DNA from 2 places in the Massilia sp. METH4 genome. Region 2 is predicted to be linked to the other one. Evidence: predicted binding sites of a transcription regulator. Region 2 holds the regulator's gene; the other holds the start of a gene.

Region 1 (9,076 bases), 860 kb from region 2:
CGTTGGGGGTGCGGCATGGCAAAATGCGCAGGCACCCGACAATTCATTCGCTTCTCGCAAATCAGATGATCCTTCACCGAATTTCCGCAGCACTGTTGCTGGCTGCAAGCGTCTGCGCCCACGCCCAGAATTACGAAACTCCCGGCGTCGAACACAATATGCCCATCTTCGCGCCCGCGTTGAAGACGAAGATGACCTACCCGATGGCATGGTCGCCCGAGGTGAAGGACCTGAAAGCCTGGCGCGAGAAGGGCCGCGCCAAGGTGTGGGAAGCGACGCTGCAGCAGCCCGACAAGACACCCTTCAAGCCGGAGGTGATGGCCGAGGAAGACCGCGGCAGCTATGTGGCACGCCAGGTCGTGTTCAACCTGACCGGCACGAGCCGTGTGCGCACGCTGCTGCTGGTGCCGAAGGCGGCGGGCAGGCATCCCGCGACGCTGATGCTGCACGACCATGGCGGCAAGTTCGACATCGGCAAGGAAAAGATGATCGAGCCTTTCGGAGCGACGGACGCGGCGAAGCACGCTTCCGCGAAGGCATGGGCCGACAAGCACTTCTCCGGCCGCTGGCCTGGCGATGCGCTGGCCGCGCGCGGTTACGTGGTGCTGTGCGCGGACGCCGTGGGCTGGGGCGACCGCGGCCCGCTGACGGGGGAGCAGCAGCAGGCGCTGGCGTCGAACTTCTTCAACCTGGGCAGCTCGATGGCCGGCAACATGGCGCTCGAGGATGCGCGCGCCGCGGAGTTCCTCGCATCGTTGCCGGAAGTCGACACGAAGCGTGTCGCGGCGCTGGGCTTCTCGATGGGCGCCTTCCGCGCATGGCAGGTCGGGGCGCTGTCAGACGCGATCACGGCCGTCATCGCCTCGAACTGGATGGCGACGACGGAAGGCTTGATGGTCCCGGGCAGCAACCAGCTGCGCGGCTCGTCGGCCTTCCAGATGCTGCATCCGGGGCTGCTGCGCTACCTCGATCACCCGGACGTGGCCAGCCTGGCCGCGCCCAAGCCCACGCTGTTCTTCGCCGGCGAGGCGGACAAGCTGTTCCCGGTCGCCTCGGTGCGCGCGGCGTACGCGAAGATGGCGCGCGTGTGGCAGGCCTACGGCGCGGGGGACAAGTTCGAAGCCATCGTGCGGCCGGGCGGGCACGAGTTCCCGAAGGAGGCGCAGGACTACGCCTACGACTGGCTCGACCGGCAGTTCAGGCGCTGATGGCAAGCTTTCAGCGCAGCAGCTGAAGGATCATCTTCGGCATCGAGTTCGCCTGGGCCAGCATGGCGAAGCCGGCCTGCTGAAGAATCTGGGCACGCGTCAGCTTCGATGCTTCGGCGGCGTAGTCGGTATCCATGATGCGCGAGCGGGCCGCGGCCAGGTTTTCGGACGCCATCATGGCATTGTCGTGGGCGTAACCGAGGCGGTTCTGCATCGCCCCCAATTTCGCCCGCTGCTGGTTCAGGAATTCGAGCTTCTTGTCGATGTACTCCAGCGCGGCCGTGGCACCGGCATGGCTGCGCATGTCGATATCGCGGTCTTCGCGCACCTCCATCGCGGCGATGGCGACATCGATCGTGTCGCCGGCATGGTCGCTGGCCTGGATGCTGCCCGAGAACGTGCCATCGAGAAGGGCTATTCCGTTGAAGCGGGTATCCGCGACGATGCGCCGGTTTTCCAGGATCAGGGCATTCGTTTCGAGCTGGATGGCCAGGCGGTCGTTGGCGTTATTGGTGTCGTTCGCCGCCTGCACGGCCAGTTCACGGATGCGCTGGTAATTGTCGCCCAACTGGCCGATCGCGCCTTCGGCTGTCTGCGCCAGCGAGATCCCGTCGTTGAGATTGCGGCCAGCCTGGCTCAGGCCGCGCAACTGCGCCGTCATCCGCTCGGCGATCGCCAGCCCGGCCGGATCATCCTTCGCCGAATTGATGCGCCGCCCGCTGGACAGGCGCTGCAGGGCCGTAGTCGCCTCCGCCGTCGACCGCGCCAGCGCCCGCTGCACGAAGAGCGAGTCTATGTTGGTGTTCAAGATCATTGCCATGCCGGCATCCATTGGCTTTCGAGGGAGAGATTTCCTCTACTCATCAATTACGGCACAGGAATACAAAACTTCATCACCAATTGTCACACAGCATTAAATTTATTGATGAGTTCGTGTCTCGCGGTGCCAGGCACCGCGAGACACGGGCTGATCCATTCGGAGTCGGCAATCCGTTGATTAGACGGTTAATCTGCCGACATCATTGTCGAGCTCGTGTTCCCCTGGTGCCTGGCACCAGGGGAACACGAGCCCAGCCGCAGGCTCGCTTCGCGGGCATAGCGGGCGGCGCCGGGTTCGCCGTTGCGCTCGGCGAGCTGGAACCATTGCAGGGCCTGGGCCATGTCGGCGGGGGTGCCCTGGCCGGCGTAGTACATCAGGCCGACATTGAGCTGGGCGCGGGCGTGGCCTTGCAGGGCGGCCTTGCGGTACCAGCCGAAGGCGGCGGCGAAGTCGCGCGGCACGCCCAGGCCGTTGTCGTGGCGCAGCGCGAGGGCGAACTGGGCCAACGTGTGCCCCTGCTCGGCGGCCTTGCGGTACCAGCCGGTCGCCCGCATCACGTCCGGCGCGGGGCCGTCGTCGCGGTCGTGCAGCACCGCCAGGTTGTATTGGGCGGCGGCGTAATCCTGCTCGGCGGCGCGGCCGTACCAGTGCATCGCCTCCTGCAAGTCTTGCGGCACGCCCTGGCCCGCGCTTTGTCCAATCTCGTAGCGCAGGCCCAGGTCGAACTGGGCGCGCACGTGGCCCTGGCCGGCGGCCTTGCGGTACCAGGCGATCGCCGCATCGGCATCGTGCGGCACGCCGTTGCCGGCGTCGTGCAGCTGGCCAAGGTGGTATTGCGCGGCCGGAAAACCCTGCTCGGCCGCCTTGCGGTACCAGTGCGCGGCTTCCTGCGGGTCGCGCGGCACGCCCTGCCCCAGCTCGTGGCGTTGGCCCAGGTTGTCCTGCGCCGCGGCGTGGCCCAGCGCGGCGGCGCGGCGGTACCAGTCGAGCGCCTGTCGCTCGTCGCGCGGCACGCCGATGCCGTTGTCGAGGATGAGGGCCAGGTTGAACTGCGAGCTGACGTGATTCTGTTCCGCCGCCGCCGTGTACCAGCGCACCGCCGCCGCGCTGTCCTGCGCGACGCCGTCGCCCTTCTCGTGCCGCAGCGCGAGATTGAACTGCGCGGGTGCGTGTCCCTGTTCGGCGGCCTTGCGGTACCAGGCGATCGCTTCGCCCACATCGCGCTGCACGCCCTGCCCGTTCTCGTAGCGCTGGCCGAGGTTGAACTGCGCTCGCGGGTAGCCCTGGCCAGCGGCCTTGCGGTACCAGGCGATCGCCTGCGCGTAGTCCTGCGGCACGCCCTTGCCCGTCTCGTACATCATGCCCAGGTTGTTCTGTGCGCCGGCATCGCCCTGCTCGGCGGCCTTGCCGAACCAGTGCCGTGCCTCGTCGGTATCGTGCGGCACGCCGTGCCCCTTGGCGTACAGCCAGCCCAGGTTGTACTGGGCGGCGGCGTAGCCCTGTTCCGCGGCAAGGCGGTACCAGTGCGCGGCCTCGGGCAGGTCCACGTCCACGCCCTGGCCCTTCTGGTACATCACGCCCAGGTTGTACTGCGCCTGCGCCAGAGCGGCGTTGGCGGCCTGGCGGTACCAGGCCAGCGCCATTTCGAAGCTCTGCGGCACCCCGTCGCCGTTGAAGTAGCGAAAGCCCAGCGCATGCTGGGCCAGCGCCACGCCATCCTCGGCCAGCGTGCGGATATGCGCGAGTTCGGCCGCCGCCTGTGGTCCCCGGTCCCCCATCCGGTTCAGGCCCGCAAGGCGAGCGGCCTCGGGTCGAGAGCGGACGAGGCCAGCACGGCCAGGAAGGTGGACAGCGACACGGGCCGGTAATACAAGTAGCCCTGCATCGTGGTGCAGCCGTTGGCCTGCAGGTAGCGCGCCTGCACGTCCGTCTCCACGCCCTCGGCCACCAGGTGCAGCCCGAGCCCGCGCGCGATGGAGATGATCGCCAGGATCACCGGGTAGTGCCCGTTCTCGTCATGGATCTCCTTGACGAAGCTCTGGTCGATCTTGATCGTGTGGATCGGGAAGCGGTGCAGGTAGGCCAGCGAGGAATAGCCGGTGCCGAAATCGTCGATCGCCACCGAGACGCCCAGCTGGCACAGTTTATTGAGCTGCTCGATCGCGTACTGCGGATTGCGGATGCAGATGTTCTCGGTGATTTCCACCTCGATCTGGTCGGGGGAAATGCCGTTGCGCGTGAGCGCGCCGCGCATCTTCTCGAAGAAGTCGCCCCGGTCCAGGTATTGCGGCGACAGGTTCAGCGACAGCCGCAGCCGCTCGCCGCCGGCCGCGTTCCACTCCAGCAGGTCGCGGCACAGGGCGCCCAGCATCCAGTCCGACAGCGGCAGCATCAGGCCGTTCTCCTCGGCGAACGGCAGGAACTCGCCGGCCGACAGGAGGCCGCGTTCCGGGTGGTTCCAGCGCATCAGCCCTTCGGCGCCGATGATGCGGCCCGTGATCACATCCACCTGCGGCTGGTAGTACATTTCCAGCTCGCCGTTCTCGAGCGCGCGGCGCAGCGCCTGCTCCAGCGCGATCTTCTGGTGCGACATGTCCAGCATCGAGGCGTGGTAGAAGCTGTGGCCGTTCTTGCCCAGCGCCTTCACCTGGTACATGGCGATATCGGCGTGGCGCAGCAGCTCGTCGATCGTTTCGCCATCGGTCGGGTAGATCGCGATGCCGATCGAGGCCGAGATGTGCACGACGTGGCCGTCGAGGTCGAACGGCTTTTGCAGCGCGTCGAGGAATTTCTCGGCCACGGCCTTGGCGTCGTTGCGGTCGCGCAGTTCGGGCAGCACGATCGTGAACTCGTCGCCGCCCTGGCGCGCCAGCGTGTCGCCGCGGCGCAGGCATCCCTTCAGGCGCTGGGCCGCCTGCTGCAGCAGCTCGTCGCCCTTCACATGGCCCAGCGTGTCGTTGACGAGCTTGAAGCGGTCCAGGTCGATGAACATCACGGCCAGTTCCGTCAGCTTGCGCTTGGCCTGGATCACGGCCAGCCCCAGGCGGTCCTTGAACAGCATGCGGTTCGGCAGGTCCGTGAGGATGTCGTGGTAGGCCTGGTAGGAGATCATTTCCTCGGCGCGCTTGCGGTCGGTGATGTCGCGCGCCACGCCGTAGGTGCCGAAGAATTCCCGTTTCTTCGCCGTGCTCCCGGCACCCTCGGGCACGTGCATGCCGATCGCGTTCAGCGAGATCGTCATCAAGGTATTGTTGAACGTGCGCTCGCCGTTCGCGGCGCCATTCGCCGTCTTGCACTTGAGGCGCAGTTCCACGTTGCGCGACGCGCGCTCGTCCACGCGCCGCTCGTTGAACACGTAGCGCGCGCGGTCCAGGTCTTCGTCGTGCACCACGAACGAGTAGTGCCGGCCGATCAGCTCCTCGCGCGCAAAGCCCAGCAGCTGGTAGGCGCGGTCGTTGACGAAGGTGAAACGGCCTTCATGGTCCAGCGTGTAGATGATGTCCGGCGAGCTGTCCACCAGGTAGCGGTACATCTTCTCGGAAGTTTCCAGGCGCCGGGCAATGCGCTGGTTGTCGACGGCCAGGCGCCGCTGCTGCAGCGCGTTCTCCACCGTCTTCAACAACTCTTCGCGGCTGTACGGCTTGCGCAGGTAGTCGTAGGCGCCGCGCTTAAGCGCGCCGATGGCGGCATCGATGCCCACCTCGCCGCTCATCACGATCACGTCGCAGTCGTAGCCGCGCTCCTTGATCACGTCCATGATCTGGTGGCCGCCGATATCGGGCAGCCGCAGGTCCAGCAGCACCAGGTCGAAGCGGGTGGCATCCATATGGGCCAGCGCCTCGCCGCCGGTGGCGGCCGTGACCAGGTGATAGTCGCGGTCGCGCAGCAGCTCGTACAGCGAGGAAAGCAGGCGCGGCTCGTCGTCGACGAGCAGCAAGCGGGGCAGGCAGGCGGCACTGCCGCCTTGGCCCAGTTCGTCGTTCACGTTCATCCTTGCATCGGGTCCGAAGTTGCGCCCGGGTTGTTGTCCGCCCTGCGCGCGGGCAATGCCGCGGGACGGGTCTTGCCGCCGCGGGCGGGCAGCAGGATTTCAAAGCTGGTGCCGCCCCTGCCGCTGCGGCAGGCGATCAATCCATCCAGCTTGCGCACCAGTTCGTGCACGATCGAGAGGCCGAGGCCGTGGTGCGGCCCCTCCTTCGCGCTTTTCACTTCCGAGAACAGGTTGGCCAGCACGTCCGGCGCGAGGCCCGGCCCGGTGTCGGCCACGGCCAGTTCCACGTACAGCCTGCGGTCGCGTACCACATGGCCGCGGTTGGCGATCTCGATGCGGCCGCCGCCGGGCATCGCCTCCACCGCGTTCTTTACGAGATTGATGAGGATCTGCTTCAGCACATCGGCCTCGCCCTCGAACTCGTTCGGATCTTCCTGCATGCGCACCAGCACCTGCACGGAAGCGGGGATGAAGGCGGTGGCGCGGAACATGCGCAGCACGTCGTCCACCACGCGGGCGATGTCGGCCGCGTCGCCGGCGGGCGCGGCCCGCACCTCGGTCAAGCCGTTGATCAGCTGTCCCACGCGGTCGATCTCCTCGTTGAGCACCGACATCTCGGCCACCACGGGTTCGCGGCGCGCGAGCTTGTCGTCGAGCACGGACAGGTAGTTCTTGATGATGGACAGCGGATTGTTCACCTCGTGCACCACGCGGCGCGACGCTTCGCGGTATTCCTGCGCCAGGTGCGCGATGCGCCGCTCGGCCTCGCCCTGCTGCGCGAGCGCCGCCTGCAACGCGGCCGCGGCCTGGGCGCCGAACGCCAGCAGGAAACGCTCGCGCTTCTGCATGGCCGGCAACTGCCAGGCCGCCACGCCGGCCAGCAGCACGCCGGCACAGTGCTGCCCCGCCAGGAGGGGCACGCACACCATCGCTTCGCTGCCGAGGATGCGCAGCAGCTGCTCTTCGGCGATATCAAGCGACTGCGCCGCGCCGCGCGCGAGCAGTGCGACCTGGCGCGCCGCCACGGCGCCGGCGATCGCGCCGCCGCGGCCGAGAGGAATCGAGAAGCCGGCCAGGCGCCCCTGCTGCTCGCCGGCCGCCACGCCGACCAGGGCCTGCCCGGCCGCGTCCCGCGGCAGCATGATGGTGGTGCCCAGGTCGAACAGGATGCGTGCGGAGCGCGTCACGGCATCGAGGAGCGCGCTCTGGCCCTGCTGCCGGGAGAATGCCTGGCCCATCTCGGCGACCAGCATCATGTTGCGCATCTCTTCCTGCAACCGGGCCTGCACCGGGTCGGCGATCGCGGCGGTGCCGGCCACCGGCAGCGCGGGCACGTCCTCGGCCCCCGCCAGATCGATGCCCAGGTAATCGGCCGCCTTCTGCACCTGGCGCGTGGCGCCCTTCAGGACCGCATCGAGATCGCGCGGCGCGACGCCGCAGTGCCCCGCCATCGTGGCGATCGCCTCGCCGGCATCGGGGTGGTGCACGGTCAGGTGCGCGAGCCGCACGATGCGGATCAGCGGATGCGCGGTGGCCAGCCGCTCGGCCGGCTCGTGGTGATACAGCACGCTGTCGGCCAGGAAGGAATCGAGGTTCCAGCGCTCGACCAGCCACGCTCCCGCTTCCGTGTGCGTGATCTGCAAGGTGCGCTGTTCGACGGCGCACAGGTCTTCGTCGTCGCGCGCCATGAAGTTCACGCCGTATTCGCGCGGCGCGGCGGCCAGCAGCGCCAGACGGCCCACGTTATGCAGCAGGCCGGCCAGCCAGGCTTCCTCCGTCTGCGGATACCCGGTCATGCGGGCGATGTCGCGCGCCACGACGGCGGCGCCCAGCGCGTGCCTCCAGAAGGGGCGCAGGTCGGCACTGCCGGAATGGGGGAAGCTGTTAAAGGTCTGGAACACCGATTCGCTGATCACCAGCGTCTTGATCATGTCCGTGCCCAACGCCGCGAGAGCCGGCTCCAGGCTCGCGCCACGGCTGGCGCGATGGTAGGCCGAGCTGCCCGAAACGGCCAGCACCTTGGCCGTCATGCCTGCATCCTTGCCGATCAGCTCGGCCAGCTCGGCCATGCCGGCGTCGTCCGCCTGCAGCAGCTCGATCAGCTTGATCAAGATCTGCGGCATGGCGGGTAGCCTCGCCAGCATCAGGCGGTTGCGAATGTCGTGGTCTGGTTGGTGCATCGTGACACTGCCGCAGTGGACTTCTTCCCCGAAGAAGGCGGTCTTGCCCGAACGGCATGCCACCCTGTAGTTTTAAGATGTCGTCAAGATAGTTATCAAAACTTTACTATATGCAACATTAGTTTATCGTAGCATACATTGCTACTCTCTTGCATGAAAACAACTTCCAAACGACCGTTCGGATTCGCTTAGTGTTGCTCGGCAGCAGCGGGAGGCAAGCCGCGGCGCACTTGGCGGGCCACCAGCCACAATCCCAGCGCCGTTGCTGTAAACACCAGCTGGCCGGTCGCCAGCCACAGCACGGAACCGGCCAGCGCCGGTGCCACGACGCCGGCGACGATGGCGCCGGCCAGCGTGGTTTCGAACGACTGGCAGGAAGCGACGGTGCCGCGGATGTGCGGGAACAGGTCGAGCGCCATCAACGTGGCGGCCGGGCCCACGACCGACATGCCAAACGTGTAGAAGAACAGCGGCAGCACGCTCCAGGGCACCGATGGCGGCATGAATACGTGATACAGCACGTTCACGCCGGCGGCTGACAGCAGGAATGCGAAGCCGATGGCGACCTGGCGTTCGAACGTGATCTTGCCGGCCAGCCGGTTGGCGAACAGGGCGCCGGTGAAGATGCCGGACACGGAAGGGATGAACAGCCACCCGAACTGGTCCGGCCCCAGGTGCAGCTGCTTGGGCAGGAATTCCGGCGCGGCGGTGATGTAGACGAACAGGCCGGCGAAGTTGAGCGCCACGATCAGCGATTTCAGGTGGAACAGCGGCGAACCAAGGATCTGCCGGTAGCTGCCCCACAGGAAGCGCGGATTGAACGGCTGGCGCTTGTGCAGCGGCAGCGTTTCCGGCAGCCGCCGCCAGCAGACGATGA
Region 2 (9,076 bases):
GATGCGCTACAAGGACGCGATTTTCGGGCTGCCGACCGAGCCGGCCAACGAAGGCTTTGCCCACATGCTGGACATGCTGGCGATGAGCTTCCTGATCCTCGTGGCAGCGCTGGGCTTCATCGCCCTCATCGATGCGCCGTACCAGATCTGGCATTACGCGAACAAGATGAAGATGACGCGCCAGGAAATGATCCAGGAATCGAAGGAGTCGGACGGCAACCCGCAGATCAAGGGCAAGATCCGGCAGATGCAGCGCGAGATGGCGCGCCGCCGCATGATGCAGGACGTACCGACGGCCGACGTGGTGGTCACCAACCCGACCCACTACGCGGTGGCCCTGAAGTACGCCGATGGCTCGAAGGGCGCGCCGAAGGTGGTGGCGAAGGGCACGGACGCGGTGGCCGCGAAGATCCGCGAGCTGGCCAAGGAAAACAAGGTGGCAATCCTGGAAGCGCCGGCGCTGGCCCGTGCGCTGCACAAGCACACCGACATCGGCGACGAGATCCCGCAGCGGCTCTACGCGGCCGTGGCCGAGGTGCTGGCCTATGTGTACCAGCTGCGCGCCTACCGGCCGGGCGGCCATTACCCGGACCGGCCGACGAAGCTGGACGTGCCGGCCGACATGGACCCGAACAACGCCAAGCCGGCGCAGTAACCGGCAACGACACAGGTAAAGAGGGAAGAACACGATGCAAGCGCTCAAGATGCCCGGCTGGATGAACAATGTCACCGGCGGGAATGTCCAGACCCTGGCCGCGCCGATCCTGATCATCATGCTGCTGGCGATGATGATCCTGCCGTTGCCGGCATTCATCCTCGACCTGTTCTTCAGCTTCAATATCGCCATTTCCGTGATCGTGCTGCTGACCGCGCTGTACACGGTGAAGCCGCTGGACTTCATGGCCTTCCCGATCGTGCTGCTGCTCACGACGATGCTGCGCCTGGCGCTGAACGTGGCTTCCACCCGCATCGTGCTGACCGAGGGGCACACCGGGCCGGACGCGGCCGGCAAGGTCGTCGAGGCCTTCGGCCACTTCCTGATCGGCGGCAACTACACGGTCGGTATCGTGGTCTTCATCATCCTCACCATCATCAACTTCGTGGTGGTGACGAAGGGCGCGGGCCGGATTGCCGAGGTGGGCGCCCGCTTCGCGCTGGACGCGCTGCCCGGCAAGCAGATGGCGATCGACGCCGACCTGAACGCCGGCCTGATCGGCGAGGCCGAGGCGAAGAAGCGCCGCAGCGAAGTGTCGATGGAAGCCGAGTTCTACGGCGCGATGGACGGTGCCTCGAAATACGTGCGCGGCGACGCGGTCGCCGGCATCCTGGTCACCGTGATCAACATCGTCGGCGGCCTGCTGGTGGGCCTGATCATGCACGATATGGCGTTCGGCGACGCGGTGCGCACCTACACGCTGCTGGCCATCGGCGACGGCCTGGTGGCGCAGATTCCCTCGCTGATCGTTTCTCTGGCGGCCGGTGCCGTGGTGTCGCGCGTGGCATCCGAGAAGGATATCGGCGCCCAGCTGGTCGGCCAGCTGTTCGCAAAGCCGCAGGTGATGTATATCACCGCCGCCATCATCGGCGGCCTGGGCCTGATCCCGGGCATGCCAAACCTCGTGTTCCTGCTGCTGGGCGGCGCGCTGGCCGGTGGCGGCTACCTGCTGGCCAAGCGTGCCGGTGCGGCCGAGGAGGGCGGCGGCATGGCCGGCCCGGCCGGTCCGGGCGCCGCGCCGGGCGGCGCACCCTCGGGCGGCCCCTCGGCGGCCGGGCAGGGCGGCGCCGCGGCCGAGAGCGAAGAGGCCACCTGGAACGATGTGATGGCCGTCGACACGCTGGGTCTCGAAGTGGGCTACCGCCTGATTCCGCTCGTGGACAAGGCGCAAAGCGGCGAGCTGCTCAAGCGCATCAAGGGCATCCGCAAGAAGTTCGCGCAGGAAGTGGGCTTCCTCGCTCCGCCGGTGCACATCCGCGACAACCTGGAACTGAAGCCATCGGCCTACCGCATCACCCTGAAGGGCGTGGAGGTGGGCACCGGGGAAGCCTTCAACGGGCAATTCCTGGCCATCAACCCCGGCATGGCCAGCGGCACGCTGCCGGGCCTGGCCACCACCGACCCCGCCTTCGGCCTGCCGGCCGTGTGGATCGACGCCAGCCTGCGCGACCAGGCGCAGGGCATGGGCTTTACGGTCGTCGACGCGGGCACCGTCGTCGCCACGCACCTGAACCACCTGATCACGTCGCATGCTTCCGAATTGCTGGGCCGCGGCGAGGTGCAGGCACTGCTCGATCACCTGGGCAAGGAAGCGCCGAAGCTGGTGGAAGACCTGGTGCCGAAGACGATCTCGCTGTCGGCGCTGCAGAAGGTGCTGCAGAACCTGCTGGCGGAAGGCGTGCACATCCGGGACATGCGCACCATCATCGAGGCGCTGGCCGAGCACACGGCGCACACGCAGGATCCAAACGAATTGACGGCGCTGGTGCGTATCGCGCTGGGCCGGGCGATCGTCCAGCAACTGTTCCCGGGCAATGGCGAACTGTCCGTGATGACGCTCGACAACCGCCTGGAGCGGCTGCTGATGCAGGCGCTGGCCCAGGGCGGCGTCGATGGCGCCGGCATCGAGCCGGGTCTGGCCGATACGATCGCCCAGCAGGCTGCCCAGGCCGCCATGCAACAGGAAGCGCTGGGCGTCAACCCGGTGCTGCTCGTGCCCGGCCCGCTGCGGCCGCTGCTGTCGCGCTTCCTGCGCCGGGCGCTGCCGCAGTTGAAGGTGCTCTCGCATGCCGAGATTCCGGAATCGAAGACGATCCGGGTGACGGCGCTGGTCGGTAACACCTGATCCGCCACGCTTGGTGCCGCACACCTTTTCCTGCGGAAAAGGTGTGCGGCACCGGTTTTCCCGGCCGGAGTCTGCAGCGCAACCGCTACGGCTCGCCGGTCCCGGACTCCGGATGAGAACACCGGTGTCGTACACCATTTTCCGTAAGAAAATGGTGTACGACACCAGACGTATCAGGCGTTGCTGGCCGGCGCTGGTCGGTAACACCCGATCCGCCACGCTCGGTGTCGCACCTCTTTTCCGCAGGAAAAGGTGTGCGACACCGGTTTTCCCGGCCGGTCTGCAACGCAACCGCTACGGCTCGCCGGTCCCGGACTCCGGAAGAGAACACCTCCGAAGGAAAATGGTGTATGACACCAAGCGCGCCAGCGCCGCTGGCCTCTTCTTGAATTACACCCCTTTTCCCCGCCTGTTCCCCCGATGCTTTCTCCACGGCATCGTCAATAATTTCACCATCAAGAAAACTCTGTGCATGGCGAACAGGAGCAGCAATGAACGTCAAGAAATTTACCGCGCCCACGTCGCGTGAGGCGCTGCGGAAGGTGCGCGAAGCGCTGGGGCCGGATGCGGTGATCCTGTCGAACCGCCCGATGGATGGCGTGGTCGAGATCCTGGCCTTGGCCAACGACGACGCCGCCTCGCTGGCCAGCCCGGTGGACGATGCGCCGCCGGCAGCGCCGCACCTGGAGCTGGACGACGGCTTTGCCGCCGCGCCGGCGCCGCGCCCACAGGCATCGTTTGCTGCACGTCCCGCCGCGCCGATGAGCCGGCCCGCGCCGGAGCCCGTGATGGCTCCGCGCCCGAGCCCGGCGGCAGCCGCGCCGATGGCGCGCGCCCCGTTCGCCCAGGCGATGCAGGCCGCGCCGCAACCGGTGCAGCCGGCGCTGGACATGGCGAGCATTACGGCGCTGGTCGCCGAGGCCGTCACTTCCGCCAAGGCCAATGCCGCCGCCGAGATGCACGGCATGATGAGCGAGCTGCGCGCCATGCGCGGCATGATGGAAACCCAGCTGGCCGAATTGTCGTGGGGCAGCGCGCAGCAGCGCGAGCCGCACAAGGGCGCCGTGCTGCGCGAGTTGCTCGCTGCCGGCTTCTCCACCACGCTGGCGCGCCGCCTGATCGACAAGCTGCCCGCCGGCCGTGGCGCCGATGAGGCGCTGCGCTGGATCCGTAGCGTGCTGGCGCGGAACATCGCCGCCATCGCCAACGAAGACGCGCTGATCGAGCGCGGCGGCGTGTTCGCGCTGGTGGGCCCGACGGGTGTCGGCAAGACCACCAGCACGGCGAAACTGGCGGCCCGCTGCGTGATGCGCCATGGCCCGGAAAAGCTGGCGCTGATCACCACCGACGCCTACCGTATCGGCGCGCACGAACAGCTGCGCATTTACGGCAAGATCCTCGGCGTGATGGTACATTCGGTCAAGGATGAGGCCGATCTGCGCATCGCCCTGAAGGAGCTGCGCAACAAGCACACGGTGCTGATCGACACGGTCGGCGTCAGCCAGCGCGACCAGATGGTCACCGAGCAGGTAGCGATGCTGCAAGGCACCGATGTCGACGTCAAGCGGCTGCTGTGCCTGAACGCCACGTCTACCCAGGAAACGCTGACCGAGGTCGTGCGCGCCTACCAGGGCAGTGGCCTGGCCGGCAGCATCATCACCAAGCTGGACGAGGCCGCCTCGCTGGGCAATGTGCTCGACGTGGTGATCCGCCAGAAGCTGCAACTGTTCTATGTGTCGAATGGCCAGCGCGTGCCGGAAGACCTGCACCTGGCCCAGCCGGCCGAGCTCGTGGAGCGCGCGTTCCGGCTGAAGAAGGATACCAACCAATTTTCGGACGGCGACCTGCCGATGCTGATGGCGGCCGCCGGCAACGATGCAATGCGCGAGGTGCACCTTGGGTAACTTCAACTTCGATCAGGCGGAGGGACTGCGCCGCATGCTGGCGGGCCCGCCGCGGCCCCGCATCGTCACCTTCCTTTCCGCGACGCCGCAAGACGACAAGGGCGCCATGCTCGTCAACCTGGGCGCCTCGCTGGCACGGGCCGGCAACGACGTGGTGGTGGTCGATGCCTGCGCCAGCGCGCATGGCGTGGCTTCACGCCTCGGCGTGGACAATGGCGCTAGCCTACTCAACGTGGCGCGCCAGGAATGCGCGCTGAACGAAGTCATCCACGCGGTGCCGCAGGGCTTCAATGTGGTGTCCATGACGCGCGGCGAACCGAAGAGCGGCCCGCAGGAAGCGCGCCGCCTCGCCAAGGCGTTCGACGTGCTGGCGGCGCAGGCCGGCATCGTGCTCGTCGACGGCGAATTCGATGGCGAAGCGTTCCCGGTACCGGTGATGGCCAGCTCGGAAATCGTGGTCCAGGTATCGAACAGTGCCACCTCGATCACCAATGCCTACATGATGATCAAGCGCCTGAACCATGAGCTGGGGCGGCGGCCGTTCGGCATCGTCGTCACGGGTGCTTCCGAAAAGGAGGCCCGGGTCGTTTACGATAATATGGCACAGGCGGCAAGCCGTTACCTGGCAGTGAATCTCGTTTCGATGGGGTCAGTGCCGGCCGATGAGTATCTGCACCGCGCGGCGCGCCTGGGTCGCGCCGTGGTGGACGCGTTTCCGCTGGCTGGCGCCTCGGTAGCGTTTCGTCAACTGGCGGGGCGGTTTGCGCTGGCCGCGCCGGCGCAGATTGCAGGGGGCGGCCACACCATGCAGCACTGAAAAGAATAGAGATTTATGTACACGGTCAAAGGGAAGGTGAACAAGGATTCGCTGCTGTCGGAGCATATGCCCCTCGTGAAGCGCCTTGCTCACCACATGAAGGCAAAGTTGCCGCCCAGCGTGGAAGTGGATGACCTGGTACAGGCGGGCATGATCGGCCTGCTCGACGCGATCAACCGCTACGAGGAAACGCACGGCGCCCAGTTCGAAACCTATGCGGTGATGCGCATCCGGGGCGCCATGCTCGACGAATTGCGCAGCAGCGACTGGATGCCCCGCACGCTGCGGCAGGACATGCGCAAGGTCGAGAACGCCATGTCGGTGCTGCAGCAGAAGCTGGGCCGGCCGCCATCGGAATCCGAGGTGGCCAAGTCCCTCAAGCTGTCCCTCGAGGATTACCAGCAGATGCTGGGCGAGGGCGGCGGCCACCAGCTCCTGTACTACGAAGACTTCAAGGATGAAGAGGGCGATGGCAGCTTCCTCGACCGCTACGCGCACGACGAAGAGGCAGACCCGCTGCGCGCCCTCATGGACACCAATTTCCGCCAGGCCGTCATCAATGCCATCGATGTATTGCCGCCCCGCGAGAAACTGTTGATGGGCCTGTACTACGAAGAAGAATTGAACCTGAAGGAAATCGGCGCCGTCATGGGCGTTTCCGAATCACGTGTCTCGCAGTTGCATACCCAGGCGGTGTCCCGGCTGCGCGCCACATTGCGGGAGGGTGCATGGACTGGTCCAGCGTAGCGGGGCTCCTGCTGGCGCTGGCCGGGCTGATCGTGGGCCAGGCACTCGAAGGCGGTAACCCCTCGTCGCTGATCCAGCCGGCGGCATTCGCGATCGTGGTCATCGGCACCTTCGGTGCCGTGCTGCTGCAAACGCGGCCGGCCACCCTCAAGCGCGGTATCCAGATGACGCGCTGGGTCTTCCGGCCGCCGCCGGACAGCCGCATCCTGCTGGCCCGCGACATCCAGGCCTGGAACCAGACCGTGCGCCGCGAAGGCCCGCTGGCGCTGGAGCGCCACATGAACAGCGCGCGCGACGTGTTCCTGGCCAAGGGCCTGCGCATGATCATTGACGGCATCAACCCCGACAAGCTGCGCCAGCTGCTCGATACCGAAATCACGGCCTATGAAACGGCGCAGCGCCAGGCGGTGCGCATCTGGGAATCGGCGGCCGGCTATTCGCCCACGATCGGCATCCTGGGCGCCGTGCTGGGGCTGATCCACGTGATGGAAAACCTGCAGGACCCGTCGCGGCTGGGGCCGGGCATCGCCGTGGCGTTCGTCTCCACGATCTATGGCGTGGGTCTGGCGAACCTGTTCTTCTACCCGATCGCCAACAAGCTGAAGAACATCGTCACCGCCCAGGTGCACCAGCAGGAAATCGCCGCCGCGGTGTTCCACGACATCGCCAGCGGCGACTTCTCGCGCATCATGGACGAGCGGATCTCCACGCTGATGCAGGAGTATTAGTGTCCTGAATCACAAGTTCGTTGAAGATACATTTGACGAAATCGGTTCGAGACAAGGCGGAAATGCACGGCAAGGCCGTGGCCTTTCCGTGCATTTTCAACGCAGTATCGGGCCGATTCTCGTCGGATTTATTCAACGAATCTGGGATTTAGGACACTAACCATGAGCTTCCAGTACCGCCGCGCGCGCCGCCCGTTCGATGAAGAGCCGGAAAACCACGAGCGCTGGCTGATCTCGTACTCGGATTTCATCACGCTGCTGTTCGCGTTCTTCGTGGTGATGTACGCGATCTCGTCGGTGAACATCGGCAAGTACCGGATATTTTCCGATGCGCTGGGCGAGGCGCTGGGCGGGCAGGGTGCCAACGTCAAGCCGAATACGGAAGTGCTGAACCAGCCGATCCCGAACCCGAACCTGAAGAAGCGGCAGGAAATGATGCGGCAGGAGCGCGCCTCGCTCACCAAACTGGCCCAGGACCTTCAATCGACGATGGCGCCGCTGGTCAAGGAAGGCAAGGTGCGCGTGACGCAGAACAGCCGTGGCGTGTCCGTGGAAATCAATGCCAGTGTGCTGTTCGACCCGGCCGAGGCGCGGCTGACGCCGGAATCGCAGGAAGCGCTGACCGCCGTGGCCGAGGTGCTGAAGAACGACCCGCACGCGATCCAGGTGGAAGGCCATACGGACGACCAGCCCGTGCGCAATATCTATCCGTCGAACTGGGAATTGTCGTCGATGCGCGCCGCCACGGTGGTGCGGCTGTTCATCGAATCCGGCGTCGCGCCGACGCGCCTGACGGCCGTCGGCCACGCGTCGAACCATCCGGTGGCCTCGAACGAAGACCCGATCGGGCGGGCGCGCAACCGGCGCGTGGCGATCACCATCTTGTCGACGTTGCCGGATACGGAGACGGAGATTCCGACGGAGCCGGCGGGGCCGGCACCTCAATAGAAAACCAGTGTCGCGCACATTTTTCTGCGAAAAATATGCCCGACACCGTCATTTCATGCTTCAGCAACTGCGGCTTGCGCATCGGTGTCAGACACTATTTCCCTCGGGGAAATGGTGTCTGACACCGGTTTTCTTTTGAGCCAACTAGTCAGCCTGCCAGGAACCCGCGCGACGTCGTGGTCGTGGTGGTCAAGCCGCTCGGCCCGTAGACATTGCCGCCCGGGCTCGGTGGCCGCAGGGCTTGCAGGGCGCCCTGGGTATGCGACAGCTGCTTGTTGATCAGCGTGCCGTTCAGCCGGTTCAATTCCTTCGCCTCGCGCGTGTGCGCGAGCACGTCGTTCCACAGCGCCTTGTCGTCCGGCGAGCCGTGGGCGCACAACCACTCTTCCATGCCTGCCTCGTGCGGCTCGAAGCCCGCCTGGCCCAGCGCCGCATGGCGCTCCGCGGCGAGTGCGCCCATGCGGTTGATCACCTCGGCTTTACGGGGTGTCAGCGCGGTGAGCCTGTCGATGTCGGCCGCCACCAGGGATTGCTGCTCTTCCTTCAGGAGGCCGAGCAGGTCGGTCAGCAAATGCTGCTCTTCCAGCAGCATCGATACGGGGGCGCCGTCATGCATGGTGTTGCCTTAACGTTGGCGGGAATGCAGCAGATCCTTGACCGTGTCCAGCAGGCCGTCCGCCACTTTCTCCGAATTGACCTGGAACTGGCCATCGGCGATGGCCAGCTTGATACGTTCCACTTTCTTCGTGTCGAAGACGCCGCCGTTGCTGCTCGTGGCCATGGCCTGGCCCTGGGCGGACAGCTTGACGCTTTCCGAACCTGCTTGCGTGGAAGCTGTTTCCGCCGCTTTCTCGGCGTTGCGGGCATTGCTCGTGGTCGACGTCGCGGTCGCCGGCAAGCCCGTATTCTTTACTGAATCGTTGATTTTCACAGCATCTTCCTCGTCTGGTGGGAGCCGGCACAGATCCGTGTACTCCGCGCTTTTTACCAATGCACGAGTTTCTTAACGGCTGCGCCATTGCAAACTTTAGCGTGGCGCGCCGCAAATTTGGATCAATCAGTGTGGCAATCGTTGCGCCGCCCCGTTTCAGA

Evidence for each region. Region 2 encodes FliA, which starts transcription of late flagellar genes. Its sites were predicted from a motif close to CTAAAGTTTNNNNNNNNNNNGCCGNTA; they were not measured.
Region 1: a site for FliA is predicted at 2,076-2,102, ahead of V6Z91_RS05560 (flagellin). Genes of this name have one in related genera too.

The regions. Positions count from the first base shown of each region.
Region 1 is NZ_CP146614.1:1,248,774-1,257,849, forward strand. It holds gene V6Z91_RS05555 (alpha/beta hydrolase family protein) at 159-1,208, shown strand; gene V6Z91_RS05560 (flagellin) at 1,219-2,028, opposite strand; gene V6Z91_RS05565 (tetratricopeptide repeat protein) at 2,214-3,806, opposite strand; gene V6Z91_RS05570 (EAL domain-containing protein) at 3,812-6,019, opposite strand; gene V6Z91_RS05575 (HDOD domain-containing protein) at 6,016-8,199, opposite strand; gene V6Z91_RS05580 (multidrug effflux MFS transporter) at 8,388-9,076, opposite strand, start outside.
Region 2 is NZ_CP146614.1:390,978-400,053, reverse strand. It holds gene flhB (flagellar biosynthesis protein FlhB) at 1-655, shown strand, start outside; gene flhA (flagellar biosynthesis protein FlhA) at 690-2,840, shown strand; gene V6Z91_RS01870 (hypothetical protein) at 2,965-3,369, shown strand; gene flhF (flagellar biosynthesis protein FlhF) at 3,332-4,744, shown strand; gene V6Z91_RS01860 (antiactivator of flagellar biosynthesis FleN protein) at 4,737-5,561, shown strand; gene V6Z91_RS01855 (RNA polymerase sigma factor FliA) at 5,577-6,308, shown strand; gene V6Z91_RS01850 (flagellar motor protein) at 6,290-7,036, shown strand; gene motD (flagellar motor protein MotD) at 7,199-7,984, shown strand; gene V6Z91_RS01840 (flagellar protein FlgN) at 8,133-8,600, opposite strand; gene flgM (flagellar biosynthesis anti-sigma factor FlgM) at 8,610-8,915, opposite strand; gene flgA (flagellar basal body P-ring formation chaperone FlgA) at 9,072-9,076, opposite strand, start outside.